2 regions of the Mesorhizobium sp. ESP-6-4 genome follow, and region 1 is predicted to be linked to the other one. Evidence: predicted binding sites of a transcription regulator. Region 1 holds the regulator's gene; the other holds the start of a gene.
What was found. The regulator PhoB, encoded in region 1, activates phosphate uptake and scavenging genes when phosphate is short. The targets are predictions, from matches to a motif close to TGTCATNNANCTGTCAT.
Positions count from the first base shown of each region.

Region 2: a site for PhoB is predicted at 3,298-3,314, ahead of LB523_RS20950 (PhoX family protein). Genes of this name have one in related genera too.

Region 1 is NZ_JAIUGS010000003.1:402,964-410,048, reverse strand. Features, by position in the region: gene LB523_RS09135 (sugar ABC transporter permease) at 1-876, opposite strand, end outside; gene xylF (D-xylose ABC transporter substrate-binding protein) at 1,109-2,149, opposite strand; gene LB523_RS09125 (ROK family protein) at 2,418-3,659, shown strand; gene phoB (phosphate regulon transcriptional regulator PhoB) at 3,993-4,682, opposite strand; gene phoU (phosphate signaling complex protein PhoU) at 4,698-5,405, opposite strand; gene pstB (phosphate ABC transporter ATP-binding protein PstB) at 5,426-6,229, opposite strand; gene pstA (phosphate ABC transporter permease PstA) at 6,226-7,077, opposite strand; gene pstC (phosphate ABC transporter permease subunit PstC) at 7,081-7,085, opposite strand, start outside.
Region 2 is NZ_JAIUGS010000013.1:9,853-16,937, forward strand. Features, by position in the region: gene LB523_RS20930 (SulP family inorganic anion transporter) at 1-1,574, opposite strand, end outside; gene LB523_RS20935 (helix-turn-helix domain-containing protein) at 1,707-1,976, opposite strand; gene LB523_RS20940 (phosphatase PAP2 family protein) at 2,068-2,769, opposite strand; gene LB523_RS20945 (hypothetical protein) at 2,788-3,126, opposite strand; gene LB523_RS20950 (PhoX family protein) at 3,378-5,375, shown strand; gene LB523_RS20955 (phosphatidylglycerol lysyltransferase domain-containing protein) at 5,812-6,849, shown strand.

The DNA.
Region 1 (7,085 bases):
CAGCCCGCCTTCGGGCACGGTGATGTTGTTGGCCGCGGCGTAGCGGTTCACGATGCCGACCGGCCACGGATAGGAGTTGGCGAGCCACACCGCGCCCAGGATGACCGCGCAGGTGACCGTGGCAAGCAGCGTCTCGGCCCAGACCGGACGCAGCGGGAAGCGGAAGCGCTTGCGCTGCACGCGGCCGTTGAAATGCATGAAGATAACCGCCAGGCAGGCGACGATGCCGACGGCCCAGCTCCATTTGGCGCCGATCGAGCCCGCCGGGCCGCCGCCCATCAACTGGAACGTGGCGTCGAGCGGCGCAACGGTCTGACCGCTGGTGACCCACCAGGCAGCGCCCCGCCATACCAGCAATCCGCCCAGCGTGACGATGAAGGCCGGCACTTCGAGATAGGCGATAACGAAGCCCTGGAAGGCGCCGATGATAAGGCCGAGCGCCAAGCCGATCAGCAACGCCAGAACCCAGATCCAGGGGTTTCCCAGTTCAAGCCCGACGAAGCGAACCAGGAAATGCGCCTGGGCAAAGCCCATGACCATGCCGATCAGCCCTTCGGCCGACCCGACCGACAGGTCGATGTTGCGCATGACGATGACCAGCACCATGCCGGAGGCCATGATCGCCACGGCCGAAGACTGAACCGACAGGTTCCAGAGATTGCGCGGCGTCAGGAACGTGCGGCTGTCGAAGTCGAGCGGGTTGACGCCGAGCCGCAGGCTGGAAATCACATGCAGCCCGATCCAGATGAGGAGCAGCGCACCGATCATGCCCAGCATGCGGGTGTCGAGCTCGGTCGCCTTCAGGAACCGGGCAACAGTGCCGAGTTCCGACGCTCGCGCGGTGTCCGCCGGTTGGGTAGACGTCGTGTCGGTCATGATTTCCTCCCACCGGCTTGCCGTCTGGCGCGGATGCCGGAACTCAGCCTAGAAGCTATCCGCCTGAGGCAGAACGGCAAAATCTTTTGAGAAAACGCCGCGGCTTTAAGACAATCCCCAGGAAAGTGCGTAGCGGGTTTCCGTCCGGGATTGCGGCAACAAAAACCAGGAGCGGTTCATTGAACCGCTCCTGGCCGCGGCGCAGGTATTTTTGATCGAACGTCGGCAAGGCTCAGTTGCAGACCTGGACGCTGCCGGCGGGCACGCCCGCGCAGACCTCGTCCTTCTTGATCCAACCGGCGTCGATGACGACGTTGAGATTGTCCTTGGTGATCGCGACCGGCGTCAGGAACAGCGACTTGACGGTGTTGCCGCCGGGCGTCGTGAAGTCCTTGGCGCCGGCGATGTCGCCCATCTTCTTGCCGTCGGCGAGCTGCGAGGCGATCTCGGCGGCGTTCTTGCCGAGCTCGCGCGCGTCTTTCCACACCGACACGGTCTGCGTGCCGAGCGCGATGCGGTTGAGCGCCGCGTGGTCGCCGTCCTGGCCCGAGACCGGCACGGTGCCGGCCAGCCCCTGCGCCGTCAGCGCCGCGACAACGCCGCCGGCGGTGCCGTCATTGGCAGCCACGACCGCGTCGACCTTGTTGTCGTTGGCGGTCAGGAACTGCTCCATGTTCTTCTGCGCGTTGGCCGGCAGCCAGCCGTCCGTGTAGGCCTCGCCGACATTCTTGATCTTGCCGCTGTCGATGGCGTCCTTCAGGACTTCCATGGAGCCCGCGAACAGGAAGTCGGCGTTCGGATCGGAGCCCGAGCCCTTGATGAAGACATAGTTGCCTTCCGGCTTGGCCTTGAACACCTCGCGGGCCTGCATGCGCCCGACTTCCTTGTTGTCGAAGGTCAGGTAGAACACGTCCTTGTTCTCAATCAGGCGGTCGTAGCCGACGACCGGGATTCCTTCATCGAGCGCCTTCTGCACCGCCGGGCCGATCGCCGAGGCATCCTGCGCCAGGATGATCAGCGCGTTGGCGCCCTGCGAGATCAGGCTTTCGACGTCGGTCAGCTGCTTGCCCGGATTGGACTGCGCGTCGGCCGAGATATACTTGTCTCCGGCGGCCTCGATGGCGGCCTTCATCGCTGCTTCGTCGGTCTTCCAGCGCTCTTCCTGGAAATTCGACCACGACACGCCGATCACCTTGTCCTTCGCCTCGGCGACGGACGCCAGCGTCAGCGACATGGCAACGCCCGCCAGAATGGCGGCTGCAAATTTCTTCATGATATCCTCCCTGCGCCCGTGCGGCGCGACCCAGACTGGCCCAAAGGCCGGCACAGAGGCTTTTTTTCGAGCCTCAAAAAAATAGTGGTCCAGCACAACAGCGCTGTCAACCGAGATTTTGATGGGTTTTGATGGGCTCAGGCATTTTTTTCGGTGTTCGCAATAAATAATGACATGGCCCCTGGCTTCTGCCACAATCCCTAGCGTGTCAGCGACAGGCCATGGCATTATCACAAGGCCGCGATGACCGGGGAGGACGTGCGAAACGATGTCGGTCGGAATCCGCCATGACGATTTGCGCCGGCGCAACCGCGCCATGGTGATTTCGGCGGTACGCCGCGCCGGTCAGCCATCACGAACCGAAATTGCCGCCACCACCGGGCTCAGCCACTCGACCATTTCGGCGATCTCCGCCGACCTGATCCAGGAGGGCATTCTCACCGAAAGCAAGGCCAGCGAGCCGACGGCGTTGAAGCGCGGCCGGCCGCAGATCGGCCTGGCGCTGAACCCTGAAGCCGCCGCGGTGCTGACCGTGGTGTTGTCGCTGAACTTCCTGTCGGTCGCCGTGATCGATTATGCCGGTCAGGTTGTTGCCGAGGAGCAGCAGCGCCTGGACACGCTTGTCATGCCCCGCGACGAGCTGATCGGCGAATGCGTGGCGATCGTGCGGCGCCGGCTGCAGGATCCCGACCTCGACGTTGGCAGCGTCGCCCGCATCGCCATGGGCATTCAGGGCATCACCGATTCTAATGCACGCGCCATGCTCTGGTCGCCGATAACGCCGCTGACCGACATTCCTTTCGCCGACATTCTCGAGAAGGAGTTCGGCATCTCCGCCACCATGGAGAACGACTGCAACATGATGGCGGTAGCGCTGCAATGGCGCGACCCGGAGCGCTATCGCGACGACTTCATCGCCATCCTGTTGTCGCACGGCATCGGCATGGGTCTCGTGCTCAAGGGTGCGCTGTTCACCGGCACGCATTCCTCCGGCGGTGAGTTCGGCCACATGATTCACCGCCCGGGCGGGGCGCTTTGCCGCTGCGGCCGCCGCGGCTGCGTCGAGGCCTATGCCGGCAACTATGCGATCTGGCGCAGCGCCATGAAAATGAGCGAGGACGCCGAGCCGGTCGACGTCGGCGACGCCGACATGCGGGCCCTTGCCGCGAAGGCGCGCGAGAGGGACGGCCCCGAACGGGAGGCTTACCGCCGGGCCGGCGAGGCGCTTGGTTTCGGTCTCGGCAGCCTGTTCGCCCTCATCGACCCGGCGCCCGTCGCCATGGTCGGCGTCAGCGCGGCCGCCTTCGACCTGATCGAGCCGGCGCTGCGCGAGGCGATCGCCCAGACGGCCGGCGGCCAGCACTCCGAATCGATCTCCTTCGACACCGAGCCGAACGAACTGCCGCTGATCCGCGAAGGCTGCGCCATGCGCGCGCTGACCTTCGTCGACCAGGAGATTTTCGCGCCGGGAGGCCAGGCAAGAGCGGGGACGGGAAAGAACGTGGCCTGAGGCAGCCTTGAAGAGGTCCGGGGACAGCAGCAGACGATTGAAATTAGCGAAGGGAAGGCCCCGCAGCTTCGTCATTCCAGGGCGGAGCAGGAGCGAAGCTCCGTCGCGGAGACCCTGGAATCCATGCCGCTACCTCACGCGTCGAGCGCAGCGGCACAGAATTCTGGACTGTCGCAACGCATCGACATCACGGAATGAATCCTCGGGTCTGCGCTGCGTCGCTGCGCTCCTTGCTCCGCCCGTGGATGACGAAGCACAAGCGTCTCGGCTAATCGCCAATGCACGCGATCCGATGCTGGAGACAGAATCCGTCAGCGCCTCGGCGCCTTACCCCTAATCTTCCCTGATCGCGTAACCTGCGCCTCGGATGGTACGTATGACATCCGGCATGCGGCCGTTGTTGACCGCCTTGCGCAGGCGGCCGACATGGACGTCGACGGTGCGTTCGTCGATATAGATCGTCTCGCCCCAGACATTGTCGAGCAGCTGGCTGCGCGAGAACACCCGGCCGGGATGACGCATCATGAATTCCAGCAGCCGGAACTCGGTCGGGCCGAGCCTGATCTCGCTCTTCTTGCGGTAGACGCGGTGCGACTCGCGGTCGAGCACGATGTCGCCGACCTTGAGCACGCTGGACAGCACCTCCGGCTTGGCGCGGCGCAGCAGCGCCTTGACGCGCGCCATGAACTCCGGCGTCGAGAACGGCTTGACCAGATAGTCGTCGGCGCCGGTCGAAAGGCCGCGCACGCGGTCGCTTTCCTCGCCCCGCGCTGTCAGCATGATGATCGGCAACCGCTCTGTCTCGGGCCGCATCCTGAGACGCCGGCAGAGCTCGATGCCGGAAACCGCCGGCACCATCCAGTCGAGCACGAGCAGGTCGGGAACGTTTTCCTGAAGGCGGATTTCGGCCTCGTCGCCGCGGGTCACCACTTCGACCTGGTAACCCTCGGATTCGAGATTGTAGCGGAGCAGCACCCCAAGCGGCTCCTCGTCCTCCACCACCATGATGCGTGGCGCGATCATTGGCAGGTACCTTCGTCAGGCCGCCGGCGCCGACATTGTCGTCTCGTCCTGCTTGGGACGATTCGCGGGCAATTGCGTGCCGGTCAGCACATAATAGGCGTTCTCGGCGATGTTGGTCACATGGTCGCCGATGCGCTCGAGATTCTTGGCGCAGAACAGAAGATGCGTGCAGGCGGTGATGTTGCGCGGGTCTTCCATCATGTAGGTCAGGAGCTCCCGGAAGACGGATGTGTATTTGACGTCGATGCGCTCGTCGTCGTTGCGAAGCTTGGCCAGCGCCGTGGCGTCGCCCACCGTATATTCCTGGATCACGGCCTGGACCTGGATCAGCACCAGCTGCGCCATGGAATCGATCGAATGCGTGAGGTCGCGCGGCGCGGCGCTGACGCCGACCGAGCCGACGCGCTTGGCGATGTTCTTGGCGAGGTCGCCGATGCGTTCGAGGTCGCCCGCCATGCGGATCGAGCCGACCACATTGCGCAGGTCGTCGGCCATCGGCTGGCGCTTGGCGATCAGCGTGATGGCACGGTCGTCGAGCTCGCGCTGGCGCGCGTCCATGATGGCATCGTCGGAAACGACGCGCTGCGCCATGGCATTGTCGGTCTCGAGCAGGGCCTTGGTCGAAGCGCCGACCATCGAGCTGGCGAGATCGCCCATGTCGTTGATGAGCCGGCTGATCTGCCTCAGATCCTCGTCGAAGGAAGCGACGGTATGTTCGGCCATGATGATGTCCTCGTATGAGCTCAGCCGAAGCGGCCGGTGATGTAGTCCTGCGTGCGCTTTTCGCGGGGCGAGGTGAAGATCTTCTCGGTCCGGTCGAACTCCACCAGCTCGCCCAGATACATGAACGCCGTCTGCCGCGACACGCGCGCCGCCTGCTGCATGTTGTGGGTGACGATGACGATCGTGTAGTCGGCCTGCAGCTCGTCGATCAGTTCCTCGATCTTGGCGGTCGACAGCGGATCGAGCGCCGAGGCCGGCTCGTCGAGCAGGATGACCTCGGGCTTCACCGCAACGGTACGGGCGATGCACAGGCGCTGCTGCTGGCCGCCCGAGAGGCTGAGGCCGCTGGCGTTGAGCTTGTCCTTGACCTCGTTCCAGAGTGCTGCGCGCTTCAGCGCCTGCTCGACGCGGCTGTCCATCTCGGCCTTGCTGATCTTCTCATAGAGCCTGACGCCGAAAGCGATGTTCTCGTAGATCGACATCGGGAACGGCGTCGGCTTCTGGAACACCATGCCGATCTTGGTGCGCAGCAGATTGAGGTCCTGCGAGCGGTCGAGGATGTTCTTGCCGTCGAGCAGCACCTGGCCCTCGGCGCTCTGTTTCGGATAGAGCTCATAGATGCGGTTGAGCACGCGCAGCAGCGTCGACTTCCCGCAGCCCGACGGGCCGATGAAGGCGGTCACGCTGCGCTCGGGCAGGGACAGGTTGATGTCCTTCAGCGCCTTCGACTGGCCATAGTAGAAATTGAGGTTCTTGACCTCGATCTTGGCCTTCTCGACGGTCGTGTCGGCTGCGTTCAGGTCGGTGGACAACATCGGTTTCATCTGTCCTCTCTGCGTCCGGTTAGGCTGCGGGCGATGATGCTCAGCCCGAGAACCGTCAGGGTGATTATGAGTGCGCCCGTCCAGGCCAGTTGCTGCCATTCCTCGTAAGGGCTGAGAGCGAACTGGAAGATGGTTACCGGCAGGCTGGCCATCGGCGCATTGAGATTGCTCGACCAGAACTGGTTGTTGAGCGCGGTGAAGAGAAGCGGCGCCGTCTCGCCGGAGATGCGGGCGATCGCCAAAAGGATGCCGGTGACGATGCCGGAGAGTGCCGCGCGATAGGCAACCGAGCGGATCACCACCCAGCGCGGCGCTCCGATGGCGGTGCCTGCTTCGCGCAGCGCGTTGGGCACAAGGTTCAGCATGTCCTCGGTGGTGCGCACCACGACGGGGATCACCAGGATCGACAGCGCGACCGCGCCGGCAATCGCCGAGAAGTGCCCCATCGGCCGCACCATCAGCTCGTAGACGAACAGGCCGATGATGATCGACGGCGCCGACAAGAGGATGTCGTTGATGAAGCGCACCACCGTCGTGAGCTTCGAAAAGCGTCCGTATTCGGCCATGTAGGTGCCGGCCAGCACGCCGATCGGCGTGCCGACGATGATACCGATGATCGTCATGACGATGCTGCCGTAGATGGCATTGAGCAGGCCGCCGGCATCGCCGGGCGGCGGCGTCATTTCTGTGAATACCGGAAGCGACACCCCGGAAAGCCCCTTGTAGAGCAGGGCGCCGAGAATCAGCGCCAGCCAGGCCAGCCCGATGCCCGCCGCGACGACGCACAGCGTCATCATCACGGCATTCTTGCGCTTGCGACTTTGGTGAAGCGATGCGGCAGTCGACATCGGTCAGG
Region 2 (7,085 bases), on a different contig from region 1:
CGCCTTGCGTTGTTCGCCGTGCTTTCGATGACGTTTGCCGCGGTCGAATCGAGGAAGGGCACAGCCGAGCAATCGAGGATGAAGTTCCTGTGCTGGTCGGCGATACGGTCCAGCACGGTCGCGATCGTTGCCGCAGCGCCGAAGAAGAACGCCCCCGATATGCGATAGATGACGGTATCCGGATCGGTGGCGGCGGCGAGGTCATAGGCAACGCGCCCGCCATTTGCGGCGTCGGCGCGGTCCTCCGTCACCGGCGGGACATGTGCCTCCACCTCGACCGAACGCGCCATCCGCCCGATGAACAGCAGAGCGCCCAGCGCAAAGCCGACCACGATGCCGGTGGTGAGGTCGCGGAAGATGACAAGTCCGAAGGTGACCAGAAGCACCAGGGCGTCGCCCCAGGACGATCGGATCAGCGCCAGGAAGGCGGGCTTCTCCACCATGTTCCAGGCCACCGTGGCCAGCACCCCGGCAAGCGCCGCCAGCGGGATGTAGCTGGCAAGCGGCGCAGCCACCAGCATGAACAGCAGCAGGAAGGCGGAATGGAATATTCCCGACAACGGTCCATGCGCGCCCGCGCGGATGTTGGTCGCCGTGCGCGCGATCAGGCCAGTCACGCAGATCCCGCCGAACAGCGCCGAGCCGATATTGGCGATGCCCTGTGCCACCAGTTCGCAGTTGGAGCGGTGCCGTCGTCCGGTCATACCGTCCGCGACCACGGCGGAAAGCAGCGATTCGATTGCTCCGAGCAGAGCGAAGGAAATTGCGTCGGGCACCACGGAGACGAGCTTCTGCGCATCCAGCGCCGGAAGAGCCGGATCCGGCAACATCCGCGGAATGCCACCGAATTGCGTTCCGATCGTCTCTACGGGAAGACCGAGAAGCGTCGTCGCCAGCGAGGCCGCCGCCACCGCGATCAGGAGGCCCGGCCACGAAGGGCGCCAGCGCTTCATGGCCACGATGATCCCTATCGTCAGCGCGGCGAGCGCAATGGCCGCCGGGTTTGCCGTTCGGGCCGCCTTGCCGAGCGCGATAAGCCGCGGCAGCAGGTCGCCTGGCTCCTTGCCCGGCAGCGTCAGGCCGAACAGGTCGTGCAACTGGCTGGACAGGATGATGACGGCGATGCCCGCGGTGAAACCCACCGTCACCGGATACGGAATGAACTTCACATAGGCGCCGAGCCTCAGATAGCCGGCCGCGAGCAGGAAGACGCCGGCTATGAGCATTGCCAGGATCAGCCCGTCGACACCGTGCCGGTCGACCGTCGAGGCCACGACCACGATGAAGGCGCCGGCGGGCCCGCCGATCTGGAAACGGCTGCCGCCGAGCGCGCCGACGATGAAACCGCCGATGATCGCCGTAAACAGTCCGCGCTCGGGCTCCACATGCGAGGCGATCGCGATCGCCATCGACAGCGGCAACGCCACGATGGCGACTGTCAGGCCGGCGATCACATCCGCCCTCAGCTGCTTGAGGTGGTAGCCCTCGCGCAGCACCGTCACCAGCTTTGGTGTGAACAGCTCGGCGAAGGTCGGCCGTGCTTGGTGGTGAATTGCCCGCCGCGCCTGATCCATGAACTGCTTCCGCTCCACAGGGCGGCGGGATCGTCGGCTGGATGTCGGCGGTCGCCGTCGCGATAAACCGTTGCGACGCCGCATCGCTGCCCGAAAACCGGTAACGGTTCCCGAGGCGGATGCGGTTGCGGCTCAGCCCTGCGGGTTCTGCGCCACGGTGGCCTTGAGGCGCACGCCCCTGCCGCCGCGTTCGCTGGTCTGGTTCTCGCCGATCAATTCCACCCCGACCTCATCGAGGGCATGGATGACCTTCATCAGCGTGTCGACGACGCCTCGCACGACGCCCTCGCTCGCTTCCATACGCTGTATCGTCGGAAGCGAAACGCCGGCGCGCTCGGCAAGCGTTCGCTGGTCGATACCGGCCAACGCCCTTGCGGCGCGCATCTGCGCAGCAGTGATCATCGGCCAGAACCTTTGTCTGAGTCTGCGATATCAATGGATAATACAAGCATAGTGATGTTTCAAGCGTCATTTAATGTAGATGAGACATCGGTTATTCGCTATCCTTAACGACCTTGCGTCGCTGCAGCAGCCGCGCCGCAAGCCAGCACAGCATGGCCCAGGCAAAACCTGCGCACCAGCCGGCAAGCACATCGGACGGCCAATGCACGCCGAGATAGACGCGGCTGGCGCCGACCAGCACGGTGGTGAGCACAGCAAAGCCGAGCACGAAGACCTTGGTCGTCCGGTCCGGCAGGAAGCGGGCCGCCAGCGAGCCTAGCGTCAGATAGGTCACGGCCGACAGCATGGCATGCCCACTGGGGAATGAGAGCGAGGTCTCGGTGACGAGATGCGAGACGAGATCGGGCCGCGGCCGGTCGACCTCGAGCTTGAGCAGGCTGGAGAGCGCTTGCCCGCCGGCGACGGCCGCGAACATGAACAGGGCTGTCGAGGGCCTGCGGATCAGGAGCAGATAGGCGATCGTCGCCGTCGTGATCAGCACCAGCACAGCGGTGCTGCCCAGCGCGGTGACATCGCGCACCGCGCCCTCCAGCCAAAGCGGGCCGATCGGACTGTCCGGCTGCCCGGCATGGCGGAAGGCGAGCAGGATTTCCGTGTCGAAGGCGTGCGGGGTCGTGGCGCGCGCCACCTCCATGAGTTCCACCAGGCCCCATAGCCCGCCGGCAATCACCAGCCCGGCCAGCAGCACCGGGAATTCCAACCTGTTGAGGAGCGCGTTGGCGGTCGATTTCATTCGGGCCCTCGGGTCCAGCTACAGCCGCTGGATATAGGGCCCGAGCGTGATCAGCGCGACCGCGGCGATCGCCAGCACCATGCCGATCGCCTGCAAGGCATTGAGCCGTTCGCCGAAGAAGGCGATCGCCACGACATTGACCGCGACAAGCTGGATCACCGCCGATAGGCTGAACGACACCGACATGCCGAATTCCCGCACCAGCCTCAGCATGATCAGATTGCCGGCCGAGTAGAGCGCCAGCGTCAAAAGCAGCTTGGCCAAGCTCGGCGCCAGCCCCCATTGCTTGGCCGCCATCGCCGCCAGCAGGAATATCACGGTCGAAATGCCGAGCTGCGCCAGTCCCCAGAAACTCACCCGCCATCCCCTTTTTCAAGCGCCGTCGCCACGCCGGTAAGCCCTTGTTTCCGAAGCGGGCGATGTCGTCAAGCTGACCACAGCCAAGCGCAGGCGCTCAAGGGACTGAAGCCGGGTGTCGCAAAAGCCGCCGCGAGCCGGCAAACAACTATTGCGGTTCTATCACGGCAGTGTCACGAAAATGTGATCGGCGCGCTTTAGGGGTCGAAAGGTCAAAATCCCCAGCCACTCAGAAGCCAGAGGACAAACTCATGACCGTGACCCCTGAGACCCGTTTTCGGACCAGCCAGCTCGAGGAAAATGACGGCCCGCCGGTGAACCCGACCGACAACCGCACCATGGGCGAGATCATCGCCGCGCGTTCCTCGCGCCGCGGCTTTCTCATGGGGTCGCTGGCCGTGTCGGCCATCGCCGCCACCGTCAGCCCGCTGGCGCTGATTGCGGCCGACGAGGCGCGCGCCGCTGAGGCTTCGGCCTTCAAGTTCGACGAGCTCGAAGCCGGCATCGACGACAAGCACCATGTCGCGCCCGGCTATGACGCCGACGTGCTGTTGCGCTGGGGCGATCCGCTGTTTGCCGATTCACCTGACTTCGATCCGCTGAAGCAGTCGGCCGAAGCCCAGGCAAGACAGTTCGGCTACAACAACGACTATGTCGGCTATATTCCGATCGACGGCTCGGCCGAGCACGGCCTTTTGGTCGTCAACCACGAATACACCAATCCGCATCTGATGTTCCCCGGCATCGTGTCAGTCGTCGAGAAGGACGGCAAGAAGAAGGCCGAGGTGGCGCCGCTCTCGAAGGAGCAGGTCGATGTCGAGATGGCCGCGCATGGCGGCACCATCGTCGAGATCCGCAAGCAAGGCGGCAAATGGCAAGTGGTGCGCGACGGCAAGCTCAACCGCCGCATCATGTCGACAACCGAGATGGCGCTCGCCGGGCCGGTCGCCGGTCATGACCGCGTCAAGACCAATGCCGATCCGTCCGGCACCAAGGTCTTCGGCACGCTCAACAATTGCGCCGGCGGCGTCACGCCATGGGGCACCTATGTGATGGCCGAGGAGAACATCCACGGCTATTTCTCGGGCGAATTGCCGGAGGGCCACAAGGAAGCCGCCAATTACAAGCGCCTCGGCATCCCCGAAGGCGCTTATGAGTGGGGCGCGCATTACGACCGCTTCAATCTTGCCAAGGAGCCGAACGAGCCCAATCGCTTCGGCTGGATCGTCGAGGTCGACGTCAGCGATCCGAACTCGACCCCGAAGAAGCGCACCGCCATGGGGCGCTTCAAGCATGAGGGCGCCGAGTCGATCGTCGCCAAGGACGGCCGCGTCGTCTTCTATCTCGGCGACGACGAGCGCTTCGACTATGTCTACAAATTCGTCACCAAGGGCACGTTCAACCCCAATGACCGCGCCGCCAACTTGGACCTGCTCGATGACGGCACGTTGCATGTGGCCAAATTCGCCGAGGACGGCTCGGTCGAATGGATGCCGATCGTTTTCGGTCAAGGCCCGCTGACGGCGGAGAACGGCTTTGCTTCCCAGGCCGACGTTTTGATCGAGACGCGGCGCGCCGCCGACCTGCTCGGCGCCACCAAGATGGACCGGCCGGAGGATATCCAGCCCAATGCCGGCAACGGCAAGGTCTATGTCATGCTGACCAACAATTCCAAGCGCAAGGCCGAGCAGGTCGACGCCGCCAATCCGCGCGCCGAGAACGCTTTCGGCCACATCATCGAGATCGTCGAGGATGGCGGCGACTTCGCCGCCACCAAGGGCAAATGGGAAGTGCTGTTGAAATGCGGCGATCCGTCCGTTGCCGATGTCGGCGCCACTTTCTCGACCGCGACCACCGCCCATGGCTGGTTCGGCATGCCGGACAATTGCGCCGTCGATTCCGCCGGGCGCCTGTGGGTCGCCACTGACGGCCAGGGCCCGAAGGCCACTGGCCGCACCGACGGTCTCTGGGCGGTCGATACCGAGGGTGCCGCGCGGGCAACGTCGAAACTGTTCTTCCGCGTGCCGATCGGCGCCGAAATGTGCGGCCCGCTATTCGCGCCGGATGACCAGACAGCTTTCGTCGCCGTCCAGCACCCGGGCGACGGCGGCGAGGACTGGGAAGGGTTCGGCCGCCCGTCCTATTACGAGGATCCGTCGACCCGCTGGCCGGACTTCAAGCCGGACATGCCGGTGCGGCCGTCCGTCGTTGCGATCACGAAGCAGGGCGGCGGCAAGATCGCGGTGTGACGCGCTGAGGTTGCAGCTTTGAGTCGCGGACGTCGGGGATTGGGCGCAAGCCTCCCCGACGTCGTCAATCGCAGGGCGAAACAGGAGAGAAGCTCCGTCGCGAAGACCCTGGTATCCTTGCCGTTACCTTCCCCAGGGCGTGCAACGGAACAGAATTCTGCGCCGTGGCGGCGCTTCCAAGTCACGAGCATGGATTCTATCGTCTGCCCCGCGTCGCCTCGTTTTGCTCCACCATAGAATGACGATGCTGGGGCGGCTTCAACCCTACGCTGCCGCTCTGCGGCCGACGGGCCATAGCGGACCCTTTGGGACATTTGCTCTTCATTCGCCGCCAATTGCATCCTATATCGCGCTGGCGCGACGTGGCCGCAATCGGCCGCGCCGGCGATTCGCGACCTGAGGGCGGCAGGTCATCCATTCTTGGCACGCGGAGCTCATGGCGCCCCTGCGCATCTATTTCGACAGGCTTCTCGATGCCGTGGCGCCCAAGGTCCCGCGGCGCGAGCTGACGGACGACGAACGCCTGGCGCTGGTGCGCCGTTACGGCGATTTCTCGCTCGCCTATTCGACGGCCGTGCAGCAGAAACTGTCCTATTTCAGCGATGGCGACGGCTACATCGCCTTCGGCACCAAGATGAGCCATCATTTCGCGCTTGGCGATCCGGTGGCGGACCCGGCCGACCGTCCGGCCTATATCAAGCGCTTCGTCGAGGCCGCAGGCAGCCCCTGGTTCGTCCAGGTCGGCGCCGACACGGCCAAGGTGCTCGCCGGCCTCGGCTACCAGGTCAATCGCCTCGGCATCGACACCAGGCTGCCGCTGCCTGCGCATAATTTTTCCGGCAAGCGCAACGAGACCGTGCGCTATTCCGAGCGCTGGCTGACGAAGAAGGGTTTTACCCTCACCGAGGACAAGGGCGACGGGCTGCAGGACGAGATCAAGCAGCTTTCCGCCGACTGGCGCAAAGAGCGCATCATCAAGCGCTGGGAAATGGGTTTCCTCAACCGTCGTTTTTCCGAAGAGATCGGCGCCGACATGCGCCGCTTCCTCCTGCACGGACCTGAAGGCCGGCTTCTCGCCATCCTCGACTTCGATCCGTTGTTTCGCGACGGCAAGGTCATCGGCTACACCACCTCCTTCAAGCGCAAACAGGTCGATGCGACGCCACATGCCGAGATCGGCCTGACCAAATTCGCCGTCGACCGCTTTCGCGAGGAGGGCGTCTCACAGGTGACGCTCGGCCTCTCGCCGCTGCTCGATATCGAGCCCAGCGGCTTTGCCGAATCGAGCTTCTGGCGCGGCACCTTCCAGCGCGCCTATAACTCGCCCTGGGTCAACCGCTCGCGCTTCAACCTGCAGGGCCAGGCGGCCTTCAAGCGCCGCTTCCACGGCGTCGAGGAGCCGACCTATATCGCGTTCCGCAAAGGGACCTTCGTGGAAATGCTGGGCCTGCTGCGGCTGATCAAGGCGGTTTAGAGCAGGTTCTTTCCTCTCCCCACTTCGTCTACCCTATGCACACATCTTCTGTGAGTGACTGGTGAGGCCGAAACTTGATTGCCACGTGGTTCCCCCAATCCGTCGCTGCTTCGCAGCGCCACCTTTCCCCCCTCCGGAGGGAAAGGAAGGGAGCCTTGCTAGACGAGCGTCGACGGCAAAAAGCTTGGCGCCTTTCCTCTCCCCCGTCGATCGGGGGAGAGGTGGCTCGGCGAAGC